2 regions of the Streptomyces sp. NPDC020965 genome follow, and region 1 is predicted to be linked to the other one. Evidence: riboswitches for the same ligand, from Rfam matches in the RefSeq annotation. Region 1 holds a riboswitch; the other holds the start of a gene.
The links. Region 1 has a riboswitch for cobalamin ahead of ACH4S7_RS21775 (CbtB domain-containing protein). Riboswitches for the same ligand answer to the same signal wherever they lie in the genome.
Positions count from the first base shown of each region.

Region 2: it holds a riboswitch for cobalamin, as region 1 does, so the genes downstream of both, ACH4S7_RS10365 (ribonucleoside-diphosphate reductase subunit alpha) here and ACH4S7_RS21775 (CbtB domain-containing protein) in region 1, are expected to answer to the same signal.

Region 1 is NZ_JBIRRE010000007.1:81,766-96,392, forward strand. Features, by position in the region: gene ACH4S7_RS21735 (FAD-dependent oxidoreductase) at 1-76, shown strand, start outside; gene ACH4S7_RS21740 (SpoIIE family protein phosphatase) at 288-2,957, shown strand; gene ACH4S7_RS21745 (protein kinase) at 3,248-5,518, opposite strand; gene ACH4S7_RS21750 (PQQ-binding-like beta-propeller repeat protein) at 5,531-8,035, opposite strand; gene ACH4S7_RS21755 (hypothetical protein) at 8,141-8,752, shown strand; gene ACH4S7_RS21760 (hypothetical protein) at 8,972-9,232, shown strand; gene ACH4S7_RS21765 (aldo/keto reductase) at 9,313-10,194, opposite strand; gene ACH4S7_RS21770 (histidine phosphatase family protein) at 10,306-10,872, opposite strand; cobalamin riboswitch at 10,946-11,074, shown strand; gene ACH4S7_RS21775 (CbtB domain-containing protein) at 11,112-11,336, shown strand; gene ACH4S7_RS21780 (CbtA family protein) at 11,402-12,169, shown strand; gene ACH4S7_RS21785 (hypothetical protein) at 12,221-13,633, opposite strand; gene ACH4S7_RS21790 (VOC family protein) at 13,784-14,179, shown strand; gene ACH4S7_RS21795 (DUF6597 domain-containing transcriptional factor) at 14,119-14,627, opposite strand, start outside.
Region 2 is NZ_JBIRRE010000002.1:774,967-789,593, reverse strand. Features, by position in the region: gene ACH4S7_RS10415 (flavoprotein) at 1-43, opposite strand, end outside; gene ACH4S7_RS10410 (SagB family peptide dehydrogenase) at 40-1,485, opposite strand; gene ACH4S7_RS10405 (hypothetical protein) at 1,482-1,988, opposite strand; gene ACH4S7_RS10400 (TOMM precursor leader peptide-binding protein) at 1,963-3,447, opposite strand; gene ACH4S7_RS10395 (TOMM precursor leader peptide-binding protein) at 3,453-4,091, opposite strand; gene ACH4S7_RS10390 (YcaO-like family protein) at 4,070-5,356, opposite strand; gene ACH4S7_RS10385 (hypothetical protein) at 5,705-5,893, opposite strand; gene ACH4S7_RS10380 (GNAT family N-acetyltransferase) at 6,118-6,621, shown strand; gene ACH4S7_RS10375 (B12-binding domain-containing radical SAM protein) at 6,683-8,800, shown strand; gene ACH4S7_RS10370 (LuxR C-terminal-related transcriptional regulator) at 9,307-9,717, shown strand; cobalamin riboswitch at 10,171-10,314, shown strand; gene ACH4S7_RS10365 (ribonucleoside-diphosphate reductase subunit alpha) at 10,460-12,841, shown strand; gene ACH4S7_RS10360 (ribonucleotide-diphosphate reductase subunit beta) at 12,841-13,914, shown strand; gene ACH4S7_RS10355 (hypothetical protein) at 13,869-14,096, opposite strand; gene ACH4S7_RS10350 (GlxA family transcriptional regulator) at 14,179-14,627, shown strand, end outside.

The sequences.
Region 1 (14,627 bases):
GCGGTCGCCCGGCTATGTGCCGGACCCGGAGGCGGCGGTCGCTGACGCGCTGACGCAGGTGCTGCGGCTGGGTTGACGCGGGGCCGGGCGGGGGGGGCGGGGCCGCGAGCCCCCCGCCCCCGCGTCCCCGCGATTCCGTGCCTTCTGCACCTTCCGTACGGGGCGTCCGACGGTCACCCGTGCGAGGTGAGCCGCGACGAGATTTGCGCGAACGCGTCGCGCCCGCGACTTCCGCGTTCTACGGTGCGCGGATAGCCCACCGTATACGGGAGGTGTAGAAAGAGGACATGGCGGCACGTTACGGTCGCCCGCGGTCGGTTCTGCACATGCGAACCGTCGCAGGCCAGGTCTTTCTCCTCCAAGTGGCGATCGTGTTGCTGCTCGTCGCGGCGGGCATCGTCGCGCTCGTCCTCCAGTCACACGCGGCCAGTGAACGCGAGGCGGTCAACCGTTCCGTCTCCGTCGCACAGACCTTCGCCAGCTCACCCGGTATGGAGGCCGCGCTCAAGAGCCCGGATCCGACCGCGATCCTCCAGCCGAGCGCACGGAACGCCCGGGAGCGCTCGCACGTCGACTTCATCACCGTGGTGAGCCCCGACGGCACCCGCTACACCCACCCCCTGCCCAACCGGATCGGCAAGAAGTTCATCGGCGACCTCCGGCCCGTCCTCGCCGGCGAGGTCGTCACCGAGAAGATCAACGGCACGCTGGGCCCCCTGGTGCAGGCCACCGTCCCGGTCTTCGGCGCCGACCGCACGGTCATCGGCGCGGTATCGGCCGGGGTCACCCTGGAGCGGGTCAGCGGTGTCGTGGAGGACCAGCTCCCGCTGCTCTTCGGCGCGGCGGCCGGAGTGCTGCTGCTCACCACCGGCGGCACCGCCCTGGTCACCGGCCGGCTGCGCCGCCAGACGCACGGCCTGGGGCCCGTGGAGATGACCAGGATGTACGAGCACCACGACGCGGTCCTGCACGCCGTACGGGAGGGCGTCCTCATCGTCGGCGGCGACGGGCGGCTGCTGCTCGCCAACGACGAGGCGCGCCGATTGCTCGATCTGCCGCCCACGGTCGAGGGCCGCCAGGTCACCGAGTTGGGACTCGATCCGGAGACCGCGCGGCTGCTGGCCTCCGGCCGGGTCATCACCGACGAGGTGCACCGGGTCGGAGACCGTCTGCTGGCCGTGAACCAGCGCCCCACCGACCAGGCCGGCGGACCGCCCGGCAGCGTCGCGACGCTCCGGGACACCACCGAACTCCAGGCCCTCAGCGGCCAGGCCGATGTGGCCCAGGGCCGGCTCAAATTGCTGTACGACGCGGGCACGGAGATCGGCACCACCCTGGACGTGGTGCGCACCTGTGAGGAGCTGGTGGAGTTCACCATCGGCCGGTTCGCCGACTTCACCACCGTCGACCTGGTGGACGCGGTCCTGCGCGGCGAGGAGCCGACGTCGACCGGCGCCGGCGCCGCCATGCGGCGGATCGCCGCTGGCGGCGTGGGGGACGACACCCCGCACTTCCGGCTCGGCACCACCATCCACTACCTGCCCACCACCCGGATGGGCGCCGGCCTCGGCAAGGGCGAGGCGATCCTGGAACCGGACCTCGGCGCCTACGACGGCTGGGAGCAGCAGTCGCCGGAGCGGGCGGCACGGCTGGTGGAGTCCGGGTTCCACTCGATGATCGCGGTACCGCTGCGGGCCCGGGGCGCGATTCTGGGCGTGGCGATGTTCTGGCGCTCGGAGCGGCCCGAGGCGTTCGACGAGGAGGACCGCTCCCTGTCGGAGGAGTTGGTGGCCCGCGCGGCGGTGAGTGTCGACAATGCCCGCCGCTTCTCGCGCGAGCACGCCATGGCGGTCACCCTCCAGCGGAGTCTGCTGCCGCGCGGCCTGCCGGAGCAGAACGCCATCGATGCCGCCTACCGCTACCGTCCGGCGCAGGCCGGGCTCGGCGGGGTGGGCGGGGTCGGCGGCGACTGGTTCGACATCATCCCGCTGCCGGGCGGGCGGGTGGCGCTGGTGGTGGGCGATGTGGTGGGCCACGGTCTGCACGCCGCCGCCACCATGGGCCGGCTGCGGACGGCGGTGCACAACTTCTCCACCCTGGACCTGCCGCCCGACGAACTGCTGTGGCATCTGGACGAACTGGTCGCCCGGCTGGACCAGGACGAGGCGAGCGGGGGCGAGGCGCAGGTCACCGGCGCGACCTGCCTCTACACGATCTACGACCCGGCCTCCGGGCGCTGCGCGATGGCGCGGGCCGGTCATGTCCAGCCGGTGGTGCTCCGACCGGACGGCACCGCGGTCTTCGCGGACATCCCCGGCGGACCGCCGCTCGGCCTGGGCGGGCTGCCGTTCGAGACCCTGGAGCTGGACCTCCCGGCCGGGAGCAGTCTGGTGCTGTACACGGACGGCCTGGTCGAGGACCGGGACCGGGACATCGACGAGGGCATGGCCGTGCTGCGGAACACGATCGCGGGCCGGCCGGACCGTACGCCCGAGGAGATCTGCGAGGTGGTGCTCCACGCGCTGCTGCCGGCCCGGCCGCGCGACGATATCGCCCTGCTGGTCGGCCGTACCCGGGTGCTCGACGCCTCGCATGTGGCCGGGTGGGAGGTGCCGTCCGACCCGTCGGCGGTCGGCGAGGTCCGCTCGGCGGTGGCCCGTACCCTCGCGGAGTGGGGGCTGGAGGACGAGGCGTTCACGACCGAGCTGATCCTGAGCGAACTGGTCACCAACGCGATCCGCTACGCCGACGGCCCGATCCAGGTGCGACTGATCCGGGACCGGGCGCTGATCTGCGAGGTGTCGGACCACAGCAGCACCTCGCCGCATCTGCGGCAGGCGGCGACCACCGACGAGGGCGGGCGGGGGCTGTTCCTGGTGGCGCAGTTCGCGGACCGGTGGGGGACGCGGTACACCCCGGTGGGGAAGGTGATCTGGACGGAGCAGCCGCTGCCGTGACGGCGCGGCGCCCGGACAGGGCCTAGGGAGTGTCTTCAAAGTAGCGTCGTCCGCCCGGAGGGCGGGGCTGGCGGGGTCTGGTGCATGGGGTCTCCCCAGGCCCCCAAGGGCCGAGGGGACGGATCCCAAGGCGGAGGATGGGGGCACCTCCCGGCCGGAGGCTGGGGGAGAGTCAATGCGGTGTATTGGCGACTGACGACAACGCAGGGTGGGGGTCCCCCCAGGCCCGCAGGGCCCAGGGGGCGTGCTTGCCAGGGCACGGCAGCCAGACGGGACTTTGAAGACACGACCTAGTCGGGGGCGGGTAGATAGCCGGACACCACTGTCCCGTCCGAGAAGGTGATGTAGAGGATCCCGCCGACGGCGAGGCATTCGCCGTTGGCGAGCAGTTCGTCCGTCTGCCAGTCCTTCGGTCCGGGGAATTCGGTGGTGCGGTCCTCCCCGGACGCCATGGCGAACGCCGTGACCTGCGCGCCGTTGACCCCGATGAGACGGTCGTCCGCGAAGTACAGCGGTCCGGGCCGGCCATCCAGATATCTCAGCGATTTCGACCACAGGGTCCGTCCGGTGGCCATGTTGTGGACGGAGGTGGTCTTTCCGTCGCCGATCGCCAGCAGGCCACCGGGGCCGAGCGCGGGGCCCGACGCCACCTGGCGGCCCCGACCGATCACCGAACGGCGCTTCAGTGTGCGGGCGTCCAGGATGTGCACACCGCCCTGTTCGTCGGCGCCCACGCACACCAGCCGGCCCTCCCGCACCCGCCCCCCTTCGCAGTCGACGCCGTCGCTGTCGACCCGGCCACCCCCGGTGCGGGCGTCGAAGGAGATCAGCCCCTGGCGCCGGGGCACATAGACACGGCCCTCGGCGACCAGGGGGTGCTGGGGGCCTCCGGAGAGCCGGACCCGCCACAGCTCCCGCCCGCCGTCGACGCCGTCTCCCTCCCCGGTACCCAGCTTCCGCGCGATGAGCAGTCCGGAGTCGTCGCTGTCGGAGAGACCCGCGTAGACGGAGTACATGACCCCGTCGACCGTCTCCGCGCCGCCCATGTGGCGGCCGGGCGGCGGATCGTGATGGACGACCCGTTCGCCGTCGCTGACGCGGAACCCGTCCGTCCCCCGGGCGCCGTTGACGTACGCCACGCCCGCGACGACGGCGAGGTTGGCGGGGGAGGCACCGGGGCCCGGAGCACCGCGATGGAACCAGAGCTGACGGCCGTAGTCAGCGTCCAGGGCGGTCAGCCCACCGCCCTCGCTCGCGCACAACAGGATCGTGCCGTCGAGCGCGCACGGCCCGGTCCCGGGCTGGGCCCGGCCCGTCCAGGGGGACCAGTTGGTGGGGCGGTGCAGCCGGGAGACGGCGCCTTTCCCGAAGTCCCTCGGCCGTCCTTCCCCGGTGTACGGGGCGAGATGGGCGGGCAGGACGGCGGCGGGCCGCTTCGGCGGGGACTTCCCCCGGTCGTCGGCCGAGACGACCAGCACCGCCGCGGTGACGCTCAGCACCGCCAGCGCCGCGATCAGCGCCCGGCGCGGTTTCCGCCGTACAAGCCGGGGCGTGCTCCCCAGCGGAACGTCGCCCCGCAGCGTCGGCGCGTGCGGGACCGGCGCGTCCCGGTCACCGGTGGTCAGCTGTGCCAGGAGCACCGCACCACAGCGCCGGGCCGCCTCCTCGTGGTCGGCGATCAGCGTCCGCACACCGGGCGGCCAGGGGAACGCGCCGGCTGGAACCGCCCACTGACCGGCGATCCACTCCGGAGTGGCCCGGCCGGCGGGACGGGCGCGCAGACAGCGCCCGAGCACGGGGCGCAGCCCGGGGGGCACCTCGCTCAGGAGCGCCGCGGTCCGTCCGTCGTCCTGCCGGGCCGTCCGGGGGTCGCCGATGGCGGCGATATCGGCGATCTCGAAGGGGATCCGACCCGTGGCGGCGAAGTACAGGCACGAGCCGAGCGAGAACACATCGGTGGCGGCCGTGAGGGCCTGCCGGCCGGCGAGCTGCTCCGGTGCCATGAAGCTCGGCGTCCCCACCACGGCCCCCGCCCGGGTCAGGGCCGAGGCGTCGAAGGCGCGGGCGATCCCGAAGTCGATGAGCCGGGGACCGGTGGCGGAGAGCAGGATGTTGGCGGGTTTGAGGTCCCGGTGCAGCAGTCCGGCCCCGTGCACCCCGCGCAGGGCGTCGGCGAGCGCGGCGCCCAGCGCCCGGACCGCCGGTTCGTCCAGCGGCCCGCTCCGGCCGACCGCTTCCGCGAGCGACGGGCCCGGTACGTACGCGGTGGCCAGCCAGGGGTCCTCGTCATCGGCCCGGCCGTCCACCAGGGCGGCCGTGTACGGGGAGCGTACGGCGCGGGCGGCGGCGTACTCCCGGGCGAACCGGCGCCGGAAGCGGCTGTCCAGCTCCAGGTCCCCGCGGATGGTCTTCACCGCGACCATGCGCGCCGGGTCGGCGGTGGGGGCCAGGGCGTGACAGGCCAGATGCACCTCGCCCATGCCGCCGCTGCCGAGCCGGGCGAGCAGCCGGTAGGGGCCGACCAGCCGGGGCGGGTGTTCCGGGGGGAAGGGTTCCAGCACGGTGGTATCCGCTCACTCCGGCAGGGGTACGGAGACGATGGTCCCCTTGTCGTAGACGATCAGGACGGCGTCTCCCAGCGGGATCATGACGGGGGGTCTGATCTCCCGCGCCAGGTTCAGTCCCCGGACCCGGTCGTACCGCTCCTCCGGGCGTGGTCCGGGCGCGCCGGCCACCGGCACCACGCGTGCCCGCCCCGGACGCCCGTCCGCCGTCAGCGGGATGACGTGCAGGGCCGAGTGGTCCGCGTACACGACGGCATCACCGACGATCATCGGATCGGTGACCACCTGGTCGGCGCCGGACGGCAGGGGGGAGGTGCCCGCGCTGGCGGAGAGCGGATAACGGCCGCGCTCCGCGCCGGTGCGCGGATCGAGCAGGACCACCACACCGGGCACCTTCTCGTCCACTCCGAGGTCCGGGTCCGCCGCGGCGCCCGGGGCGAGCACGACCGCGATCCGGTCGTCCACCGCGGCGAGCCGGCTCAGATAGCCCATCGGCGGTCCCTTCGGCGCCATCGGTCGGCCGACCGGCTGGAGGGTGGTGGCGTCGAGCCGGTGCAGGACCGGGCTGGTCGCCCTGTCCTCCTGGTGCGAGCAGAAGGCGGCCCGTCCCGTGACCGCCAGCGTGTCGCACCCCTTCGCCTCGCTCGCCGCCTGGCCGCGGGCGGCGCCCGTGCGGCCGTCGTAGGAGACCAGGCCCCCATCGCTCAGCGCGTGGACGAGGCCGTCGGCGTACGCGACGGGTTCGAAGTCCAGCAGCTCCGCCCGCGCGTACTCCTGCGCGGAGAGCGCCCTCGTCCACAGCTCCCGGCCGTCCGACAGGGCGAAGGCCGTCATCGAGAGGCGCGGAGTCACCCCGGGCGCGTCCTGCTTCGGCGAGGTCACGGTGAAGACCATGCCGTCGCCGACCAGCGGACGGGACCGGACGGCCAGCGCGCCCGCCGACTCCCGCTCCCAGCGGAGCTTCCCGGTGCGCGCGTCGCGCGCCTGGAGCCAGCCGTCCGTGCTGAGGACGACATTCCGGCCGTGGACCGTCGGTTGGCTGCTCTGGGCCGGGAAGACCTGGAGTCCCGTCGGGCTGATGTACGAATCCGTACCGGGGTCGTAGCTGCCGATGGTCCACAGCCGCCGTCCATCGGCGGGGTCCAGCGCGGTGTAGGTGCCGTCGGTGAGGCGGCAGACGAGCACCTTCGTCCCCGCGGCGCAGCCCAGCGCGGGTCCGGCCAGCCGGCCGCGCCACGGCCGCCAGCCGGGCGGGGTGCCGGCCGGTCCCCGCGGCAGGACGCGGGAGGAATCGGCGGTGCCCCGGTCGTCGACGCCCGCCGGCAGTGCCACGGGGCCGCGCGCCGGCGGCGCGGAGTCCGTACCGTCCCGCCAGGGGCCGGCCCGCCAGAGCCAGGTGCCCGCGCCGACCACCGACACCAGCGCGAGGATCAGGGCCAGGGCCACGCGGCGGCGCTGTCCCCGGCTGCCGGGCGGGGGCTCGTGCCCCACCTCCGAAGCCTCCGAAACCCCTGAAGGCCGGTCCACCGAGGGCTCGTTCCGCACCTCGGGCGATCGGGGAGCCATGGCCGCGTCCCGGTCCGGGGGCCCGGGGGCCGGGAGCGGCACCGCCGCGGCGCACACCTCCCGGGCCTCGCGCCGGTACTCCTCGACGTGTTCCCGCACGGGGACCGGCCAGCCGCCCCACCGGGTGCCCGCACCCCACCGCTCCGCCAGCTCGTCGGGCCGGGGGCGGCGGGCCGGAACCGGGTCCAGGCAGCGCCCGATGATGTCCCTGAGCCCCTCGGGCACCGCGTCGAGCGCCGGCGCCCCCTGGGCGATCCGGTGCTGTACGGCGGCGGCCGGTCCATCGCCGAAGGGCTTCACCCCGGTCGCCGCGAAGCACAGCAGCGCGCCCAGGCTGAACACGTCCGATCCGGAGGTCACCGTCCGGCTGTCCCGCAACTGCTCCGGGGACATGAAGTCGGGGGTGCCGAGGAGTACCCCGCCCTCGCTCGTCACCTGCGTGGTCGTCCCGGATATCCGGGCGAGACCGAAGTCGATGAGGAGGGCACGGTCGCGGTCGAGCAGCACATTTCCGGGCTTGACGTCCCGGTGGACGATCCCGGCCGTGTGCAATTCGGCGAGCGCCAGGGCGAGATCGGCGCCCAGGGCCCGGACCGCGTCCTCCGGGAACGGACCGCAGCGCCGGAGCGCGGCACCCAGGGTGGGCCCCGCGATGTAGCGGGTGGCCAGCCACGGCGGGTCGGCGTCCGCGTCGGCGGCCACCGGCATGGCGGTACAGGGGCCGCGCACTGTGCCGGCCAGCTCCGTCTCCCGCCGGAACCGGTCGCGGAAGGACGGGTCGTCCACCAGATGGGGACGCATCGTCTTCACGGCCACCAGCGCGTCCGGCTGATGCTCGCCGTCGCGGCGGCCGAGGTACACATCGCCCATCCCGCCGCCGCCGAGCCGGGCGAGAATCGCATACGGACCGATCCGCCGCGGGGACATGGCACCGAGCGGTCTCAGCACGTGCCCACCCCTTCTCCATGGCCTCCCGCCGAGGGGACGCCATCGTACGCTCTGATCAACATGGCGCACACGGAGACGGGTTGGCGCCTCCGGAGAAGGGGACGCATGGCGGACATCGGGGCACTGTACGGAGCGGTCGGAGCGCTCGTCGGCGCCGGGCTCACCGCTCTCGGCGGGGTCTACGGACCCCTGCGACTGCACCGGCGGCAGACTGAGGAGCAGGAGAGCGAGAAACTGGCCCTCTGGCGGGAGGCCGAGACCGCCCGACTCCTGCTGATCAGGGTGACGAGCCGGGCCTGGCTCGACGCGCTGGACCGCGCCGTCCAGGAGCTCGAAGCCCACCGCCCCATGGATCTGGAGCGGTTCGACGAGGAGACCGTGCGGCTCGGCCAGGAGGCGTACCGGGCGGGCATCGACCTGCGGACCGACTCGGTCGACGTGCCCCGCGAGCTGATCGCCGTGCCCCGGGGAGCGGGCGACGGGGACGCGCTGGCCACCGACGCCCGTTCCCAACTGCTGGGCCATCTGCGGGAGAGCAACCGCCTGATACGGGCCGAGGTCCTGCGCCACTCCGCCGACGGCGGATCCCGCGCACGCACCGTGGCCCCGGAGACCCTCGCGGCACTGGAGCGGACCCGGGAGGCGCGCGCCACCGTGAACCGCCTGCTCCGCGCGCGCGAGGGCGAGCTCAACGGTGAAGTGGTGCGGCCCGGCTGACGAACCGTCCGGCAGCGAGGGCGCCCGGGGTATCGGCGGGACCACTCCCGATGTGATGATCATTTACTTCCTGGCAGGCACTTTACTTGCCCTTGACCCGATGGCAAGCTGATCATCACTTCGGCCCGCGCGGCGATGTTTCCCCCAACTCCCCTGCCCTCAGGGCTGGTTGACATGCGCGGGTGCGGAGAGCCTGAGGTCCCCAGAAACGGAGAGCTGATGTTCCGTCGTGTACGCAGTGCGGGTGTAGTGGTGGCGATGGCGGCCGGTATGGCCCTGGCACTGTCGGGCGGTACCGCCCACGCCCAGGAGCGGGAGCCCCGCTCCGGTGGCCTGCTCAACATCACCGGGCCGCTGATCGTGACCGGTGACATCGACCTGATCGAGGACGTGTTCGAGCACATCAGCGTGCCGATCCTCGGACAGGCGGTGCACCAGATGTACGACTGGGCGAAGTTCGAGGGCATCCTGAAGCGCTGACCCCACCCCTTGGCGTCGGCGGCCTCCTGGATACCGGGGGCCGCCGACGCTCCCTCACCCGGCGAGCCCGTCGCCGGGGTTCAGACGCCTACCCCGCCGGAGGGCCCCAGCCGGTCCAGACGCTCCCGGTGTACCGGGGTCAGCCGGAGATCGGCCGCGGCCACGTTCTCCTCCAGATGGTCGAGCCGGCCGGTGCCGGGGATCGGGAGAATGACCGGGGAGTGGTCGAGCAGCCACGCGAGCGCGACCTGCGCCGGGGTCGCGTCGAGTTCCGCCGCCACCGCGGCCAGCTCGGCCGCTCCGCCCGAAGCCGCTCCGCCCGAAGCCGCCCCGCCCGGAGCCGCTTCGGCGACCGGCCGCCACGGCAGGAACGCGATCCCCGCCGCCTCGCAGGCCGCGAGTACGGGCTCGTGCTCGCGGTCCACCACGCTGTACCGGTTCTGCACGCTCGCGACCTCGACGATCCGCCGCGCCTGGTCGAGTTCGGTGACGGTGATCTCGGACAGCCCGATCAGTCCGATCTTGCCCGCGGTCTGGAGTTCCCGCAGCGCGCCGAGCTGGTCGGCGAGGGGGGTCTCCGGATCGATGCGGTGCAGTTGCAGCAGGTCGAGCCGGTCGACGCGCAGTCGGCGCAGGGCGTGGTCGACCTGGTCGCGCAGGACGTCGGGCCGTGCGTCGAGCTTCCACTGGGCGGTGGGACTCGATCGCGCAATGCCCACCTTCGTGGTGATGAGCAGCCCGTCCGGGTACGGGTACAGGGCCTCGGCGAGCAGTTCCTCGTTGGCGCCCCCGCCGTACATGTGCGCGGTGTCGATCAGCGTGACGCCCAACTCGACGGCGCGCCTGGCGATGTTCAGTGAGGTTTCCCGATCGGGGCCGGGCTCGGTCGGCAGTCGCATGGCTCCGAAGCCGAGCCGCCGTACGCCGAGCTCTCCCCCGATGTGGAACGTGGTCGATGTCATCTATCGTCTTCCCCTCATTCAACGGCACACGCTAACAACGCCGTTGGACCGGGAGCCGGCATTTGATGGCCCGGGGGCCGTTCCGGGTCGGTGGACTCCGTCGCCGCACGCTCACCCGCCCCCGGGGGCGGACCCGCACCGGAGGTTCCAGCGGTTGAGGCGGCCCGAGAGGCGCGTCAGGGTGAGCGGGGCGACGTCCAGCCGCCAGAAGGTCTCCAGGGGCAGGTCCAGCGCCCGGACGGTCGTCGCGCGGACGACCCCCGGCTCCACCACCGCCACCACATGGCCGGGGTCCAGCGAATCCAGCCACGCCCCCACCCGCCCGCACAACTCCCGCAGGGACTCCCCGCCGTGCGGCGCCGCCGAAGGGTCGCTGAGCCAGCGGGAGACGGCGGCGGGCTCCGCCGCGCTCACCTCGTCCAGGGTCCGGCCGTGCCAGGTGCCCATGGCGCAGTCGGCGGGCGCCGGTACCCGCTCCGGTCGCAGGCCCAGCGCCGTCGCCGTCTCGCGGCAGCGGCGGGAGGGGCCGGTCAGCGCCCGGTCCGGGCGCGGCAGCGCGCCCGCGGCGGCCCCGGCGGCACGCAGGCCCGGTCCGTCGAGTCCCTCATCGCCCCCGAAGCGCGCCTCCCGCAGCGCGCTCGTGGTCGCCGGTGAGACCAGTGTCAGCCGTACCGTCATATCCGCCCCTTCCGTCAGGCCCCCCCCGGGGGCCGTTGTTTTCGGCCATCCCACGCCATGGCGGCCCCCGCCCTCAAGCGGTACGGTCGCGTGTACATGACGAAGGTGTGACGGAAGTCCGGTGCGAATCCGGCACGGTCGCGCCACTGTGTACCCGTATCTCCGCGGGAAGTCAGACCCGGCACCCTCGTCTTCACGGCACCACGAACGGGACGCGTGTTCCCTCTGGAGGTTCTGCCATGGCCCAGTCCGCCGCATCGGCGTCCGTGTCACCGACCGCACCGGCGATCGTCCCCGTATCGCTCAAGGAGATCGCGCCCTGGGCCGTCTTCACCGGCGTCCTGGCACTGATCCTGCTCTACTTCGTCGGCGCCGAGCAGGGCGCCACCTCGCTCATCTCGGGCGAAAGCGTGCACGAATGGGTGCACGACGGCCGCCATCTCCTCGGCTTCCCCTGCCACTGAGACAGCACCACTGAGGCACGACCACTCAGCACCCGTCTCATCGACATCGCCCAGGGGAACCATCCATGAACTCCATATCCGTCAGAGCCCTGCTCGTCCGCGGCATGGTCGCGGGCCTGATCGCCGGCGCCGTCGCCCTGGCCGTCGCGTACTTCCTCGGAGAGGGCCCGGTCGACGCGGCCATCGCCTTCGAGGAGGCCAACAGCCATGAGCACGGCGGCGAGGAGCTGGTCAGCCGGACCATGCAGTCCACCGCCGGACTCGCCACCGGTCTGCTGGTCTTCGGCGTCGCCGTCGGTGGCGTCGCGGCGCTCGCCACCTGTGTCGCCCTCGGCCGCGTCGGCCGGTTCGGTCCGCGCGCGACGGCCGCGCTGGTCGCCCTCGGCGCGCTGCTGGCCGTGTACGTCGTGCCGTATCTGAAGTATCCGCCGAATCCGCCGGCCGTCGGCGACCCGGACACCATCGGCGAACGCACGACCGTGTACTTCCTGATGGTCGTGCTCAGCGTGCTGCTCGCGGTGGCCGCGGTGATCCTGGGGAAGCGGCTCGCCCCCCGGCTGGGGAACTGGCACGCGACGGCCGTGGCGGGAGCGGCGTTCGTCGTCGCCGTGGGGATCGCCTTCGCGTTCCTGCCGTCGTACAACGAGGTGCCGAAGGGCTTCCCCGCCTCGGTGGTCTGGGAGTTCCGGCTGTCGACGCTCGCGATCCAGGCGACCCTGTGGACGGTCTTCGGGCTGGTCTTCGGCGAACTGACCGAGCGACTCCTCGTGCCAAGGGCCGCCCCGCGCGACGGCGCGAGCACGGCGCGGCGCGCGACGGCCGCCAGGAGCTGAACCGAGGCCGCCGCCCCCACCGGTCCGATCCGTCCGGTGGGGGCTCCGGCGTCAGTCGGCGTACGAGACGGTGACCGCGTCCGGCGCCTGCCCCGCCGCGCCGACGCACCGCGCGGTCGAACCCACGGCCGTGGTGGGCAGCTTGCTGACGACCAGGGTCAGACACCGGCCGAGCGCCCGCTGTCCGTAGTAGTTCGGATGGAGCAGCTCGCGCTCCTCGTCGGCGGGCAGTCCGGCCCTCGTACGGGGCAGATAGCGGGCCCACTCGGCCCGCGCGGCGGTCGGTCTGACGATGGTGCCGTCGGCGGCGAAGGAGGTCTGGAGGGGGTCCTTGCCACAGACCTGGTGCCCTTCGAGCAGCCGGCCGAGGTCCACGAAGTCCGCACCGGCCCGCTGGGCGGCCTTCTTGATCTCGGTGTTGAGGGCGGGGCCCGCCCCGGTGCCGAGCCAGCTCAGATCGCGGTTGTAGAAGGGGCAGCCGTACGCGCTCCAGCGGTCCCAGCTGTTCTCGTCGTGCGCGGCGGTGGTGGTGGGGTCGCCGGTGGCGAGGGGCAGCGGGTAGGACTGCACGACGATCCTCGGGGTGACACCGCTCTCCTTGACCGCCTCCCTGACGGCCTGGACGGCCTTCACCACCTTGTCGCCGACCGTCCGCGTCCGCTCGGCCACCGGGGTGGTGATCGCCGCGTCGGTCGAGCAGTACCGATTGTTCTGCCAGGCGTCGGCGCACGCCTTCATGGTCTTGATGAGCTGGACGTCGTCCCCGCCGACGGAGAGGACGACGGTCCTGACGGTGTGCCCGACCGCCAGCTTCCGCACCTGTTCGAGCTGCGCCTCGCTGTTTCCGACGGCCCGGGAGAGCTGTTCGGCCTCCGTACCGGAACAGGCGATGTTGACGTGCGTGGCGGTGGCGTCCACGATCTCGGCGGCGACCGAGCGCCGGCAGTCGGCGGTGTAGATCTTGTCCAGGCCGAGGCCCGACGCCGTCACCCGGTCGGTGGCGTCCCGCAGGGCCTGGGGGACGCCACCGAAGTTCTTGAGGCCCTCGGCGTTGCCGAGCCAGCGGGCGCCCTCACCGGAGAGGAAGCTGTCGCCCATGGTGACGATCGCGTCGGGCTTCGCCTCGGTGGGGGCCGGCGTCGGAGCCGACGTAGGAGCCGACGTAGGAGCCGACGAGGAGGGTACGGGGTCCGGGTCGGGCACCGGGGTCGTGGCGGGCGGGGATGTCACGGTGGCCGCCGGCGTGACGGCGGGCACCGGCGTGCCGTCGGGTGGAGACGGCTCAGCGGGCAGCGGCGTCGCGTCGGACGAGGGCTCCGCGGCGGGGGTGGTCGGCGGCGGGGGTTCCTCCAGCGCCACGGCGGTGGCGGCCGGGAGCACGGCGAGCGCGCACAGCACGGCGGCGGCGGTACGGAACCGGTGTCCGCCGCGACGGGCCGTGGGTCGGGTGGGGCGCGTGGTCATCAGTGGGTCCTTCCGCTGGTGCGTCCCCCTCCCAGTGATCTTGCGGCCGGAATCACGCCGCCACGCCTGCCGGGGCGCGAGATCACCCGTACGGCACGAGGTCCGATTCGTTCAAGACGCACGTACCGATCCCGGCCTAGGTTGGAGCCCATGACCCCACGACTCGACGCGATCGGCATCGCCACCGCCGACATGGCCGCCTCCCTGGCCTTCTACCGACGTCTCGGCCTGGACATCCCGGCCGAATCCGATACCGCCCCGCATGTGGAGTGCACCCTGCCGAACGGGCTGCGGCTGCTCTGGGACACCGAGGACGTCGTCCGCTCCTTCGACCCGACCTGGACCAAGCCCGGTGTCGGCGAGGAACGCGTCGGGCTCGCGTTCCGCTGCGACAGCGCCGCCGAGGTCGACGCGGTCCACGCCGACCTCGTCGACGCCGGCTACCAGAGCCATCTGAAGCCGTGGGACGCCTTCTGGGGCCAGCGCTACGCGGTCGTGCTGGACCCCGACGGCTGCGGTGTCCAGCTCTTCGCCGACACCGCGTAGGCGCTCAGCGTCGTACCGGCCAGTTCGCGCGTCTCCCGGGCGAGATGCGCCTGGTCGGCACAGCCCGCGGCGAGCGCGGCGGCGGCGTACGGCATCCCGTCCCGGACGTACCCCAGCGCCCGCTGGAGCCGCAGCACCCGGGCCAGTGTCTTGGGTCCGTAGCCGAAGGCGTCCAGGGAGCGGCGGTGCAACTGACGCGCACCGAGCCCGACCGCGTCCGCCACCGCGGCGACGGTGCGGCCCGCGTCCAGGAGGCGTACGACCTCTCCGAGCAGCGGGGCGGGGCCGTCGGGCGCGGCGGCGGCCCGGTGCAGGGCGATCTCCTCCAGCGCGGCGGCGGGGTCGGCGGCGGCGTCGACCCGCTCGGCGAGCCGGCGCGCCACGGCCCCGCCCCAGAGCTGTCCGGCCTCGACCCGCAGATCGCGGAGTTCCCTGGCGGGTACGCCGA
Region 2 (14,627 bases), on a different contig from region 1:
CGGTCCCGGCCCTGCCGTCGGGTGCCGTGGCCGGCCCCGTCATGAACTGTCCTCGGGCAGGGAACCGATGATCATCTCGCCGACCGAGGATTCGACCATCGGGTCGATCCCCGTCGCGGCGGCGAACCGGGCGGAGTTGCCACCGCCCGCACCGCAGACGGCGATGCCCATCGCGGTCGCCGCCAGATAGACGGACTGGTAGACGACACCGACGTTCTTCAGGGTCGTCGCGTAGCTGATGCCTCGGTACTTCCAGGCCAGGCGGTTGAACCGGGACGCGAGGGTGAGGACTACGTGGGGCACCGTGTGGCGGGCCGTGGATCCATGGGCGTCGTCGATGAGGGCGATGTAGCGGCGTGCGTTCGCGGTGACGAGTCGCAGCCCGTGGTACACCGGGTCGTAGTGGTAGAGGCCCGGTGCGATCCCCACGCACTTGCGCACCGTGAGGTAGAACTCCAGGTCGTAGGAGGCGCCGCCGGACGGGTACGGGCGCCGCGAACTCTCGTAGGGAGGGCGCCCCTCCGCATCGGTGCCAGGCGGAATGATCTCTTTCACCCGGGCGACCCGGAAGAGGAGTTCTCCCAACTGCTCCCGGGTCAACGGCTTCTCCCCCATGGTGCGGATCGACCGTCGTGTCTCCATGGTCCGGGCCAGGGACGGATCCGTGGCCACCAACGCGTCCAGATCGGGCCTCGGCAGCGGTATCAGCTCTCCGGGCATCGTCTTCAGCGCCGGCAGCGGTGCTTGCGCTCCCAGGAACGGGAAGACCCCACCGGTCGCCCGGTCGGCGAGGCCGTCCCTGCTGAGCTGGTGCAGCAGCACATCGTGGAACTCACGCGGAACGAGGTCCGGGTCCCGTTCCTCCGCCAGCAGACCGGAGTCATCGGTGGCCCCGGCCAGACCGAGGGCGACCAGCAGATGGAGGAACGCCTCGGTGTCCGCCGCCGTACACGAGGACATGGCACACAGGTCCGCGACGGTCCTGGCCCGACCGAGGAATCCGATCACCGCGGCGAGCGCCGGATCGGCGAGGGTGACCCGCGCGAAGGCGGTGGGGGATTCGACGACCATCTCCTCTCCTTTGCGCATGAGATGGGCGAATCGCGAGAGCCGCACCGTCTGCTCCCCACCCAGGGTGACGGGGGCGCACTCGCCCCGGGCGGAGATCAGTACGCCTTCGGCGATCTCCCGCTGACCGACGACGCTCTGGAGCCGGACAAGTCCGGCCCGGAGCAGCCGGGTGATCGTGACGGCGAGTACGGACGGATCGCTCGCCGGTCCCTCCTTGGCCGCCAGTTCCGTCATGTCCCGGATGGTCAGGGGCGTGCGGGACAGCTCCGTCAGTGCCGCGGCCACACCATGGTCGAGGTCGCTGATCACCACCGGGTCGCTCGCCGGGCTATGGATCGTGACGGTCCCGGCGAGATCCGGTCCGGAGGTCAGGGTGACCTCCGGAGTCGGAGAGATCCTCAGCCACTCGCTCATGCCGTACTCCCGACGATCAGTGTGCACAGATGGTCTCCGGACCCGTCCGGAGTGATGCCCGCTCCCGGGCGGGGCCGGGTGTCGATGACGGCGGGCACGCCGTGCCCGGCCAGGGCGGCGCGCATCGCCGCGAGGGCGCCACCGGCGGATGTCAGCAGGGCTCCGTACCCCGCCCCGGCTTCCGCGACCTCGCCGAAGAGCAGGATCGCGGATCCGTTCCAGGGCCCTTCGGCGTCGGAGAGGCGCACCCCGCTCACCGGTTCGTAGATGCCGGGCGCCCAGCCGTCGAGGCCGCGGAGAAGCAGCAGGACACGCAGATCCGGCGCGGAGGTGCGGCCGATCCGGGCCGCCTCCAGCAGCTCCGCGTGGCCCGCCGCCCGTTCACCGGAACGCTCCCCGCCCGTCCGGCTCAAGGGAGGCAGTGCCACTCCACAGCCCCTCGGCACGGCGGCGGCGCGAGTGCTCAGCTCCGTGTAGTTAGCGTGCTTGATCAGCAGTGGCACCCGTACCCCTTCCGTAGATCCCCACCACACCGGCCACCGACTCCTGCCGGGGATACAGCTCCAGTAGCTCCGGCAGCCGGGGGTCGGCTCCGGACGCCGGCACACAGCGGAAGCGGTCACCGGCCGCCTGACGCACCCGGGTCAGGGCGAACCCCGCCTCGATATGCGCCTGTCGATAGGCTTCGGCCCCCCAGCGCCAGGACAGCCAGGCGGGTGTCGCCACGAACACGAGGACCGCCAGGGGCGACGGCGGCAGCCCGGCGAGGACGATGTCCTGCGCCATGAGGTCGGACCGGGTGGCGAAGAGGGCCGACGAGCCCGGTTCGAGCCGGTGAACGGGGTGGGGCAGGCCCGCCGCGCCCAGGACATAGGTGTCCGCCGCCGGCCGGGCGTCCGCCGCGGCGAGCACATCGGCCAGTCCGGCCGGAAGCAGGTGCCCGGCCTCGGTGAGCGGGACGCGCGGGGAGGGGCGGAGGTCGTTCGGCAGCGTCGGCCGCTCGCGCCTCTTCGATCCGGCCGACTGCTCGGCTGACGGCCGGGAGGCCAGCCATTCGGAGAGCAGCGCGGCCACGCCGGGTTCGTCGCCGCCGTTCACCGCCCGTACGCCACAGGTCCGGCACCCCGGCTCGGGGGTCACATCGAACTCGTCGGACTGGAGATCCGTGAGGTCGAACCGGATCATCCGCCGTCCGGTCCGGGGCCGGGTGAGGCCGGTGAGCAGGGCGACGGCCTCCGTCGCGGCCAGACCACAGGCGAGGGTGAGCGCTTCGGGGGCGAGCCGGCCGGAGGGCCAGCCCTTCGCCCGCCGGCCGGCCCGGAAGCAGGACGCACAGGCCGTGTCGGTACCGGAGAAGTAGGGTCCGACCTCCAGATGGTCGCGGTCACCGGCGATCCGCAGCAGCGGGGCCGAAGTGGTGCGGCACCGCTCGGCGAGGGCGTCGAAGTCGTCCTCGCCGACCGCGACGACCAGCCGGTGGGCGGCCGGGGGGAGGGCCCCGACGGCGTCCGCGCCCTGGTGGACGCTCCCCACTCCTGTCGTACGGAGATCCTCGGCCAGCTCATCGGCGCCCCGGCCCACCACGGCGACGGCACAGGCCGCCAGCGCCTCGGACACCTCCCGCGCATTGCGGTAGCGGCGGGTCAGACCGAGGCTCCTGGACAGATAGGTGCGGTGCGCGTCCCCCGGCGGCTCCGGATCGGCTCCGTACTCCAGGAGACCGCTCCGGTCGAGCGCCGTGATCACCTGCGTCAGCTGCGCGGGCGTCAGGCCCAGACGTTCCGCGAGCGCGGTCTGATCGTGCCGACCGTCGAGGAGGGGCAGTACGCGGGGCAGCACCTCGGTCGCGGCCCGTCCGGTGAACAGTCGCCGGGACGGGCCTCCTTCGATCAGCAGTCGGTCCGGGCCGTCGACGACGGCGACGCCCTGGACGAGCGCGGGCGCCAGTCTTGCCGGGTTCATATCACTCACCTGTGTGTTCCCTGGGAGTGGGTGGACAGTGCGGCGGCCAGCTTCAGGAGTACGCCGTCGGCACCCGGGGACTCGTCGTCCGCTCCGCACCGCGAACAGCCGTGAACGGGCACCACCCGGTGGCCGACGATCTGGCCGCTGTCCATCGAGGCGTGTTGTACCCGTCCGGGCGTGGCCGTGTGGAGGGCGAGGACGGCCAGACCCGCCGCGGTGCGGACATGGTGGGGGAGATGTCCACGGACACCGACCGCGTCGTCCGCGTCATAGGCCGCGGTGAGGAGGGCATGGCTCTCGGGCTGGGTGGCGTGCTGCGTCCACCGGGCCTGATAGCAGCGGTAGCAGGGGCCGGACGTCGGTGCCACCCTCGGTCCGACTGTGATGTGGGGGTGCTCGGCGACCACGGGCAGCCAGGAGAACCCGGACGCGTGGGCGGCGGCGTCGACCTGGTCGCACAGTTCGGTCATGGGCCGCCAGAGCGCGAGGACGACGGCCCGGATGCCGTCCGGAGCGGCGGACGTGATGTCGCCGGGACGGAGGGCCTGCGCTCCCCGTCCGGTGAGCTGCTGCTGGACGGCGACGCCGAAGTCGCCGACCCCCACGACACCGACATCGGTCAGGCGAACGGCACTGGCCACGGGTTCTGTTCCTCCTCGGTCGGGCAGGCATGGCCCATGCGGGCGAGCGCGGTGGAGAGGCGGGGGTGCGCCCGGAAGTTGGCCAGCGGATTGAGGGACATCGGCTGAAGGTCGGGGATCACGACGGCGACGGCGCTCAGCCCCACCCCCCGCATCTCGCTGGAGGTCAGGTCCACGGCCACGGCCTGCATCCCGGCGTCCGCGAGGCGGGAAAGGATGGCGGCGAGCTGACGCTCGGGGTCCTCCGGCAGCTCCGGCGCCCACGCGGATGGTGTCCGTTCGGCGAGACCGTCCAGCAGGAAGGCGAAGGCGCCCGCCCGCTCGGGCCGTGACATGAACCGGGCGCCGTCGACGACGGAGTGGAACTCCGCGTAGTCGTCGCGCGGTTGATCGTCGCCGTAGAACAGCCCCCGGGTGGTCAGCGTCTCCAGCATCGCGCGGTCGACGGCCTCGCCGTAGCTCCGGCCGTTACCCGCGCCGATGATCATCCGCACCTGGTCGTCATGAGGGGCGGACTGGAGGACGAAGACCGTGGGCACACCGATGTCGCTGGTGGCGTCGTAGAGGTACGTGTCGATGAAGCGCCGCCGGCTCCAGTCGATCAGCTGGCGGGCGTCGTCCGTCACGACCTCGTCGGCCAACGGCGGCAGCGGAAGCCGCTGGAGCCAGGTGAGCGCGATGGAGTCCCGCTCCAGGATCTCGTGGACCCCGCCGAGGACCGAGCGGGTCATATCGGTGTGGATGGAGAACCCGGTCGAGATGCCCGGACCGAAACGCTCGTCCGGTGTGCCGCGGAGCCCGTAGCAGGCGAGTGCGGCGGGCACCCAGACCTCGTTGCCACCGATCAGGTCCACCCCGCGTACCCAGCGGATACGGGCTTCGTCCGAGAAGGGCCGTACGCGGCAGCGTGAGTCCGCGAGTTCACGTTCCGAGCAGCGGGGCAGCCGGGAGGTGTCCAGTACGGGGCCGTCCAGTTCCGTGGCCTTCGCCCAGACCGGCTCGTGGTGAAGATTGGTACCGGCATACCGCTCGGCGCCTTCGGCGATGGCGATCGTACGGCTGAGATCGGCGTCGCCGAGGACCCGCCCACTCCCGCTGCCTTCGGCGTCCGGCGCGGACTCACCCGGCCGGCCGCTACCACCTTCGGTGGAGTAGATCTCCAGCCGATCGAGGCCACGGAGCTTCTGCAAGGGCTGGACGCGGGAGACAAGGCCGAGGGGCGAGACGAGAGTCGTCAAGGGCGCGGCCGTGACGTGGGTGGTCATGAGCCTCATTCGGAGAAGGGTTCTCGTTGCAGCGCGCCCGGGTGGGCCGGTGGCACCTGGCCCACCCGGGCAATCGAAGGAATTCAGCAGCCGTCACTCAGCGGCCGATAAAAGGCGCGCCTCAGTGCGGGGACGGCAATACCTACTCGCTCCCGTACGGACAGCACTGGGACGAGTTCGCCCCGGTTCTGTCCGAATCATCCTGAACCTCATCAAGCTCCAGTTCAGTCGCGAGTACCGCTGATTCCGACATATTCACTCCTCGCCGATCGACCCACTTGCGCCGATACCGAAGAGCACCCGGTCGAGCCCGGAGAATCCTGGACCTGGACCGAGCGGGCGGGCTGTTCAGCAGCCGCTGGTGTTGATGCAACCGCCGCCGGTGGTCGTGGTTCCCGTCGTGCTGGTTGTCCTGGCCAGCGCCATCGTGTCGAGGTCGTCCGCGGACAGCACCGAGACGACCGCGTCCCAGTTCTCGTCCGAGACATCCTGAACTTCAAGCTCCAACTCGGCCACGAGCATCGCGGATTCCGGCATATTCGCCATCCTTCCTCATCCTGCGCCAATTAAAGGAACGGGCAGGGCCTATCCATTCCTATCACCGGCAACAAGTCGAGTCGACTACACATTCGCGCGGAAGGATGACCATGCCCGGTTGGGGCGGCGTTACTTCTCGAATTCGAGAGACAGCGATGCTAGGGTCGCAAGGCATGGGAGATGTACAGTTCGGAGAATTCGACCTGATATCACGGATCGATGACATGTATTCCATTAAGAAGGCCATCTTCGGCCTCACGGAAGAAGCGATAGAGAACGATCGCACCCATGTACTCCGAGACTGCGAAAGCCCCGGATTCCGGGCGCTCTGCGCCACACACACCGACGGCCGGCTCATCGGGTTCACCTATGGAATGCCCGTCGCCCCTGACGATTGGTGGGCGGACGTGATACGCCCCCGTCTGGCGGAGAGCGGGCACGGAACCTGGCTGGACGACGCCTTCGCCGTCGCCGAACTCCACGTCCTCCCCGAGTTCCAGCGCCGCGGCGTCGGACGTGAGTTGATCACTGCTCTCACCGAGGCGAACGGCGGGCGCCGGTCGATCCTCACGGTGATCGAGGCCGAGTACTCGGCACACGGCTTCTACCAGTCGCTCGGCTACCGCGATCTCGCCCGCGGAGTGCTCTTCCCCTACCTGCCGGAGACCTTCACGGTCATGGGCGCCCCCCGGTCGCGCCTCCGGCCCGATCCATCAGACAGGCCCTGACCCGGCCCACGCGCCAGATCGCCCAGGGATCAACAGCCCACGGATCAACAGAAGGTGACCCATGCCCGCTCCCCTTGAGATCGCCCCGCTGGAGATCGTCAAGCCCTTGGAGATCGTCGAGATCTCTCCGCCGGTCCCGGACTCCGACCTCACGGTGTGGCTCGCCGATCTGACCTACACCCAGCAGAGCATCTCGTCCGAGATCATGCCGCAGGCGATCGGCATGCTGGCCACCTACGCCTCGACCCGGCTGAACCTGGCCAACCCGGTCCGGATCTTCAAGTACCCGGAGAGACTGGCCGAGGCGCTGCGCTGCGAGACGCCCCCGGACATCATCGGTTTCAGCAGCTACGTCTGGAACAGCCGGCTCTCCCTGGCCTTCGCGAAGCGGATCAAGGAGAAGTACCCCTGGGTGACCGTGGTCTTCGGCGGACCCAACTATCCGCTGGTACCGGGCGAGCAGGAGCCCTTCCTCCGCTCCCGGCTGGCGCCGTGGGTGGACTTCTACGTCGACCGCGAGGGGGAGCGGGCCTTCGCGGAGCTGCTGATCGGGCTGACCGCGTCCGGCGGGGAGACGGAGCCCGTGCACGGCACCGTGCCGGGGGTGCACTCGCTCGACGCGTCAGGGCAGGCGCATCTGCTCCCGCCGGGGCCGCGGCTGGCGAGTCTGCTGGAGGTCCCCTCCCCCTATGTGACGGGGCTGATGGACGAGTTCTTCGACGGCGCGCTGATACCCACCATCCAGACCAACCGGGGCTGCCCGTTCTCCTGCTCCTTCTGTGTGGAGGGGACGAAGTACTACTCGAAGGTGGCCAAGAAGAACTCCGACCGGGTACGGGACGAACTCCTCTACATCGGCGAGCGGATGGTGCCCCTGATCGAGCGGGGCGACAGCCGCAACGAGCTGCTGATCACCGACTCCAACTTCGGGATGTTCCCGGAGGACCTGGCGATCTGCGACGCGATCGTGGAGTGCCAGGACACCTTCGGCTGGCCCCGCTACGTCGATCTGACCACCGGCAAGAACAAGCGGGACCGGGTACTCGAAGCGATCACCCGCACCCGGGGCACCATGACGCTCTCCGGCTCGGTGCAGTCCCTCTCCCTCGAGGTGCTCGCCGAGGTCCGCCGCAAGAACATCGACACCAAACAGCTCATGGAGGTCGCGCTCGCCGCGTCCGAGCAGAACACCGGCACCTACAGCGAGGTCATCCTCGGCCTGCCGAAGGACAGCAAGGCGGCGCACTTCGACACCCTCAGCCAGCTCATCGCGGCCGGGTTCGACCGGCTCAACATGTTCCAGCTCACCCTGCTGCCCGGCAGCGATCTATGGACCGGGGACCAGCGGGAACAGCACTCCATGGAGACCCGGTTCCGGATCGTGCCGCGCAGCTTCGGGCAGTACGAGGTGCTGGGCGAGAACCTCGCGGCGGCGGAGGTCGACGAGGTCTGCGTGGGGCTCTCCACCCTGCCGTTCCCCGACTACCAGGACTGCCGGGAGATGAACCTCTTCGTCTCGGCCGCCTACAACGACGCCACCTTCGGGCTGCTGGTGAAGCTGCTGCGCGCCTACGGCTGCGATGTGTTCCGGTGGTTGGAGCTGATGTACGAGCGCCGGCCCGGGGCGGACCTCCGCGCGGTGCTGGCGCGGTTCAGGGAGGAGACCGGCGGTCAGCTCTGGGCCTCGCGGGAGGAGGCGGCGGCCCACGCCGAGGAGAACATCGATGACTACATCACCGGCCGGTTCGGCAGCAATCTCCTCTACACCTATCGGGCGCGGATGCTGACGCTCGCCTTCCGGGACCTCTCCCGCGCCGCGACGGACGCCGCCCGCGCGACCATGGAGGAACAAGGCGCACTCACCCCGGTCATCGATGAATTCATCGCCGAGGCCGGTGAGTACCACTGGTTCCTGCTGGCGGATGTGCTGAGCAGCCGGGCCGATACACCTCTCCGGCAGGACGCCCGCTTCGATCTGGACGCCTTCGCGGCCGATCCGGGCCCGGTGGAGCGTTTCGCACTCACCGCTCCGGGGAAGCGCACCTTCACTCTGTCGCCGAAGCAGGTCGAGTTGATCGGAACGTACCTCGCGCAGTTCGGCGACGCGGCGTGGGGAATCGGCCGAATGTTGACCAAAGTCAGGTTCCAGGATCTGGTTCGCACCGCGAATCTTGACTGAAGCCTCTTATCGCTCCGAGCCGATGTCACGGCGACCGGTTTGCATCATGCCAGGTCAGAGCAAGCATGATTTTAAAACTTTCTTATATATATAGAGAAATTCCTCCGTGATCACTTAAATATGAGTCACCCTGTCCGGAGCAGCCACCGCCGACTGAGCCCAGATCCAGACACGGGGAATGGAGCAGCCCGAGAGACACAGCCCGCCTCGGTGGGATCTCATGAGGAGAACGGGTAACGGTGACCACAGCACACGCAGCGACAGAGAGTTGTCCGAGTCAGCCGCTGAAAGAGCTCCGGATAGCTGTCTACGCAGAGAACGAACTGCTTCGGCTGGGCTTGCAGAGCATGCTCGCGAGGGCCTTTCCGGCACCGAACGTCCAGTTCCTGCACGATGAAACCGATCGCGTTCGCCTTCCCACGGATGTTGTTGTCCTGTCCACGTCCAACAGGAAACGTCTACCCGAGACGCCACCGGAGCGAAGCATCCCGGCACCCCGAGTGCTGGTGATCGTCGATGACGCCTGGATCGAGTCGGGAGACGTCCTCAGGGACTTCCCGGCCGACGGATATCTGGCCCGGGAGGATCTGACGGCCGATTCGCTGCACCGCGCCTTCTCCGATATGGCGTCCGGGCGGATGCCGCTACCGCTCCCCCTGGGCAGGAAGCTGTTCGACCGGGCGCGCGAGGGCGCGGGGCCGGTGCCCACGCGATCGATTCGGCTCACCCCGCGCGAGGAGGAGGCCCTGCTCCATCTGGTGGCCGGGCTCAGCAACCGGCAGATCGCGCGCCAGTTGGGCATCTCCGAACACGGCGTCAAGCGGCTGGTGAGCAGTGTCCTGATCAAGTTGGGGGTCACCAACCGCACGGCCGCGGTCGCGGCGGCGCTCCAGTCGGGGCTGGTCGCCTCGGGCTGACCGCACCGGGTAGGTGCCGGTGCCCCCCACCGCCGGCACCTTCCCCCGACCGACGGCCCTGAGGCCGATAGCGCTCGGGCCTCGGTCACCCCGACGAACCACCCCGCGCCCCGTGAACCACCCCGGACGCACATCACACCCCACGCACCGCTCCGGGCGCACGCCCCAAGCTCTCGCGCACCCTCACGCGCCGCCGCCGGAGCCAAGCGTCTCCCGCCGCACGAGCCCCCCCTCGCCCCGCCCGGGAAGCCCCCCCCAACCCCCCGGCGGGGGCTCCCGCGACACACCCCTCGCTGGCCCTCCCCGGCCCTTCCCCGGCCCCTGCGGGCCCCCGCCCGCCCTCCGTCGAGGCACCCCGCCCACCCCCGTACGCCCGCCCCGCCAAGGGCCCGCAGGGCCGTCTTTGGATCGCTCCCGCACCGGCACGACACAACATCTGGGGGGTGCCTCATCCAATCGCCCCCACATGTATGCTCGTCCTCGCTGTCGTCCGCAGAGGAATCCGGTGTGAATCCGGAACTGTCCCGCAACGGTGTGCTGTGGTGCGCTTTGTCGTACCCGCAAGTCCGAGCGTCTGCCGACAGCGCACCCGGCTCGACCGACCCGGGTGCCGAGACGTCCGGGCCTCGCGGCTGGGCCGGTGGACGCCGTACGCAGTGCTGCCCTCTTCCGGGGTACGCATGTGCCCCGGCACCGCCTCCTCCGCCCGTCGGCCCGCGAGCCGAGCGAGGGAGAGCACCACGTGACCATCGCGCCAGCCGATCCGGCTTCAGGCATCTCCGAGCAGATGTCCGAGCAGCTTGCGGACGGACCCGGGACCGCACTGCTGCGGATCCTGACCGACCTCACCGCCGATCTGCCGGACACCGACCCCGGACGCGTCGCCGCCGCCGCGCTGCGCGGTCGGCACGCCGGGTCGGACACGGCCGAACTGCGCGGACTCGCCACCGACGCCGCCGCGGGTCTGATCTCCGACGACCCCGCCTACTCCCGGCTCGCCGCCCGGCTGCTGACCCGCACCATCGCCGAGGAGGCGGCGGGCCAGGGCTCCGTCTCGTTCTCCGCTTCGGTCGCCGTCGGTCACGCCGAGGGGCTGATCGCCGACCGCACGGCCGCGTTCGTGGAGCTGCACTCCGCCCGGCTGGACGAGATCATCGACCGCGAGGCCGACGACCGCTTCGGCTACTTCGGTCTGCGCACCCTCTACAGCCGCTACCTGCTGCGCCACCCCATCACCCGCCAGGTGGTCGAGACCCCGCAGTACTTCATGCTGCGCGTGGCCTGCGGGCTGGCCGAGGACGACTCGGTCCGCGCCCTGGACGAGGTCGCCGCGCTCTACCGACTGATGAGCCGGCTGGACTACCTCCCCTCCTCCCCCACGCTCTTCAACTCCGGCACCCGGCACCCGCAGATGTCCTCCTGCTACCTGCTGGACTCCCCGCTGGACGAGCTGGACTCGATCTACGACCGGTACCACCAGGTCGCCCGGCTCTCCAAGCACGCGGGCGGCATCGGGCTCTCGTACTCCCGCATCCGCGCCCGCGGTTCGCTGATCCGGGGCACCAACGGCCACTCCAACGGCATCGTCCCGTTCCTGAAGACCCTCGACGCCTCGGTGGCGGCCGTGAACCAGGGCGGCAGGCGCAAGGGCGCCGCCGCCGTCTACCTGGAGACCTGGCACGCGGACATCGAGGAGTTCCTGGAGCTGCGCGACAACACCGGTGAGGACGCCCGGCGTACGCACAACCTGAACCTCGCGCACTGGGTGCCGGACGAGTTCATGCGCCGCGTCCAGGCCGACACCGACTGGTCGCTGTTCTCCCCCGCCGACGTGCCCGAGCTGGTCGACCTGTGGGGCGACGAGTTCGACGCCGCCTACCGGTCCGCCGAGACCAGGGGCCTGGCCCGGAAGACCATGCCGGCCCGTGAGCTGTACGGCCGGATGATGCGGACCCTCGCGCAGACCGGCAACGGCTGGATGACCTTCAAGGACGCCTCCAACCGGACGGCCAACCAGACCGCCGAGCCCGGCCACACCGTGCACTCCTCGAATCTCTGCACCGAGATCCTGGAGGTCACCGACGACGGCGAGACGGCCGTCTGCAACCTCGGCTCGGTCAACCTCGGCGCCTTCGTCGTGGGCGACGACATCGACTGGGAGCGGCTGGACAGCACCGTCCGTACCGCCGTCACCTTCCTCGACCGCGTCGTGGACATCAACTTCTACCCGACCGAGCAGGCCGGCCGCTCCAACAGCCGCTGGCGCCCGGTGGGCCTGGGCGCGATGGGCCTCCAGGACGTCTTCTTCCAGCTCAAGCTGCCGTTCGACTCCCCGGCCGCCCGCGCGCTCTCCACCCGGATCGCCGAGCGGATCATGCTCGCCGCGTACGAGGCGTCCGCCGAACTCGCCGAGCGCCACGGCCCGCTGCCGGCCTGGGAGAAGACCCGTACGGCGCGTGGCGTGTTCCACCCCGACCACTACGGCGTCGAGTCGGCCTGGCCGGAGCGCTGGGCCGCGCTGCGCGAGCGGGTCGCCACCACCGGTATGCGCAACTCGCTCCTCCTCGCCATCGCACCGACCGCGACGATCGCCTCCATCGCCGGTGTGTACGAGTGCATCGAGCCGCAGGTCTCCAACCTCTTCAAGCGGGAGACGCTCTCCGGCGAGTTCCTCCAGGTCAACTCGTACCTGGTGGCCGAGTTGAAGCGGCTGGGCGTCTGGGACGCGCAGACCCGGGAGGCGCTGCGCGAGTCCAGCGGCTCGGTCCAGGACTTCACCTGGGTCCCCGCCGAGGTCCGTGAGCTGTACCGGACGGCGTGGGAGATCCCGCAGCGCGGTCTGATCGACATGGCCGCCGCCCGGACGCCGTTCCTGGACCAGTCGCAGTCGCTGAACCTGTTCCTGGAGACGCCGACCATCGGGAAGCTCAGCTCGATGTACGCGTACGCCTGGAAGCAGGGGCTGAAGACCACGTACTACCTGCGCTCGCGCCCGGCGACCCGGATCGCCCGTGCGGCCGCCGCCACACCGGTCGCCGCCGCCCCCATCCCCGTACAGCCGGCGCCCGAAGACGCGGTCGCCTGCTCCCTGGAAAACCCCGAGTCCTGCGAGGCGTGCCAGTAATGTCGACCCCCACCCAGAACGGCACCGCCCAGAACGGCACCGCCGTCAACGGCGCGCCCGCGAACAACGGCGTCAAGAACCTGCTCGACCCCGGCTTCGAGCTGACCCTGCGCCCGATGCGCTACCCGGACTTCTACGAGCGCTACCGGGACGCGATCAAGAACACCTGGACGGTGGAGGAGGTCGACCTCCACTCCGACGTGACCGATCTCGCCAAGCTCACCCCCGGTGAGCAGCACATGATCGGCCGGCTGGTGGCGTTCTTCGCCACGGGCGACTCGATCGTCTCCAACAACCTGGTGCTGACGCTCTACAAGCACATCAACTCCCCCGAGGCCCGGCTCTACCTGAGCCGTCAGCTCTTCGAGGAGGCCGTGCACGTCCAGTTCTATCTGACGCTGCTCGACACCTACCTCCCCGACCCGGAGGACCGGTCCGCTGCCTTCGACGCGGTCGAGGAGATCCCCTCCATCCGGGAGAAGGCGCAGTTCTGCTTCAAGTGGATGGACTCGGTCGAGAAGATCGACCGGCTGGAGACCCAGGCCGACCGCCGCCGTTTCCTGCTCAATCTGATCTGCTTCGCCGCCTGCATCGAGGGGCTGTTCTTCTACGGCGCCTTCGCGTACGTGTACTGGTTCCGGTCGCGCGGTCTGCTGCACGGTCTGGCCACCGGCACCAACTGGGTGTTCCGCGACGAGACCATGCACATGAACTTCGCCTTCGAGGTCGTGGACACGGTCCGCAAGGAGGAGCCGGAGCTGTTCGACGACGCCCTCCAGCAGCAGGTCACCGACATGCTGAAGGAGGCCGTCGAGGCGGAGCTGCAGTTCGGCCGCGATCTCTGCGGTGACGGACTGCCGGGCATGAACACCGAGTCGATGCGCGAGTACCTCCAGTGCGTCGCCGACCAGCGGCTGACCCGGCTGGGCTTCGCACCGGTGTACGGCTCCGAGAACCCGTTCTCCTTCATGGAGCTACAGGGCGTCCAGGAGCTGACGAACTTCTTCGAGCGTCGCCCGTCCGCCTATCAGGTGGCGGTCGAGGGCTCGGTGGACCTCGGCGAGGACTTCTGAGCCGACCGCTGGTGGGCGGGGCCCCGGACCGTGCGTGATCTCGCGCGGTCCGGGGCCCCACCGCGTTCGGCGTCCCGCAACTGGCGGTCGATGGCCCGTTCCCGCGCATGGCCGATGAGGGAGGGAAGGGCGAGGAGGACGAGGAGAACAGAGACGAAGAGGTAGTCGAGGAGTGCGCTCATGTCCTCCACTCTCGTCTCCCGGTCCGATAAACATCAGTGGCAGGACTGTCATGGAACATCGAATTACTGCCACACTCGGGGGATGCTGACCAACGTGGCCGCCGTCCTCCTCGACGGCATACATCCCTTTGAACTCGGCGTCATCAGTGAGGTGTTCGGCCTCGACCGCAGCGCGGACGGTATGCCCGTCTACGACTTCGCGGCGGTCTCCGCGGCCGGGCCCACCCTCACCACCCACGCCGGATTCACCATCGGCGGCCTCCAGGGCCTCGACCGGCTGGCGGCGGCGGACCTCATCGCCGTCCCGACCGGGAGCGCCTATCCCACCCGCGCCTACCCCGATGAGCTGCTGGTCGCGCTGCGCGGGGCCGTGGACCGGGGCGCCCGGGTGCTCAGCGTCTGCACCGGCGCGTTCCTCCTGGGGGCGGCCGGACTGCTCGACGGCCGCCGCTGCACCACCCACTGGCGGCACACCCAGGAACTGGCCCAACGCCATCCGCGCGCCATCGTCGACCCCGATGTGCTGTACGT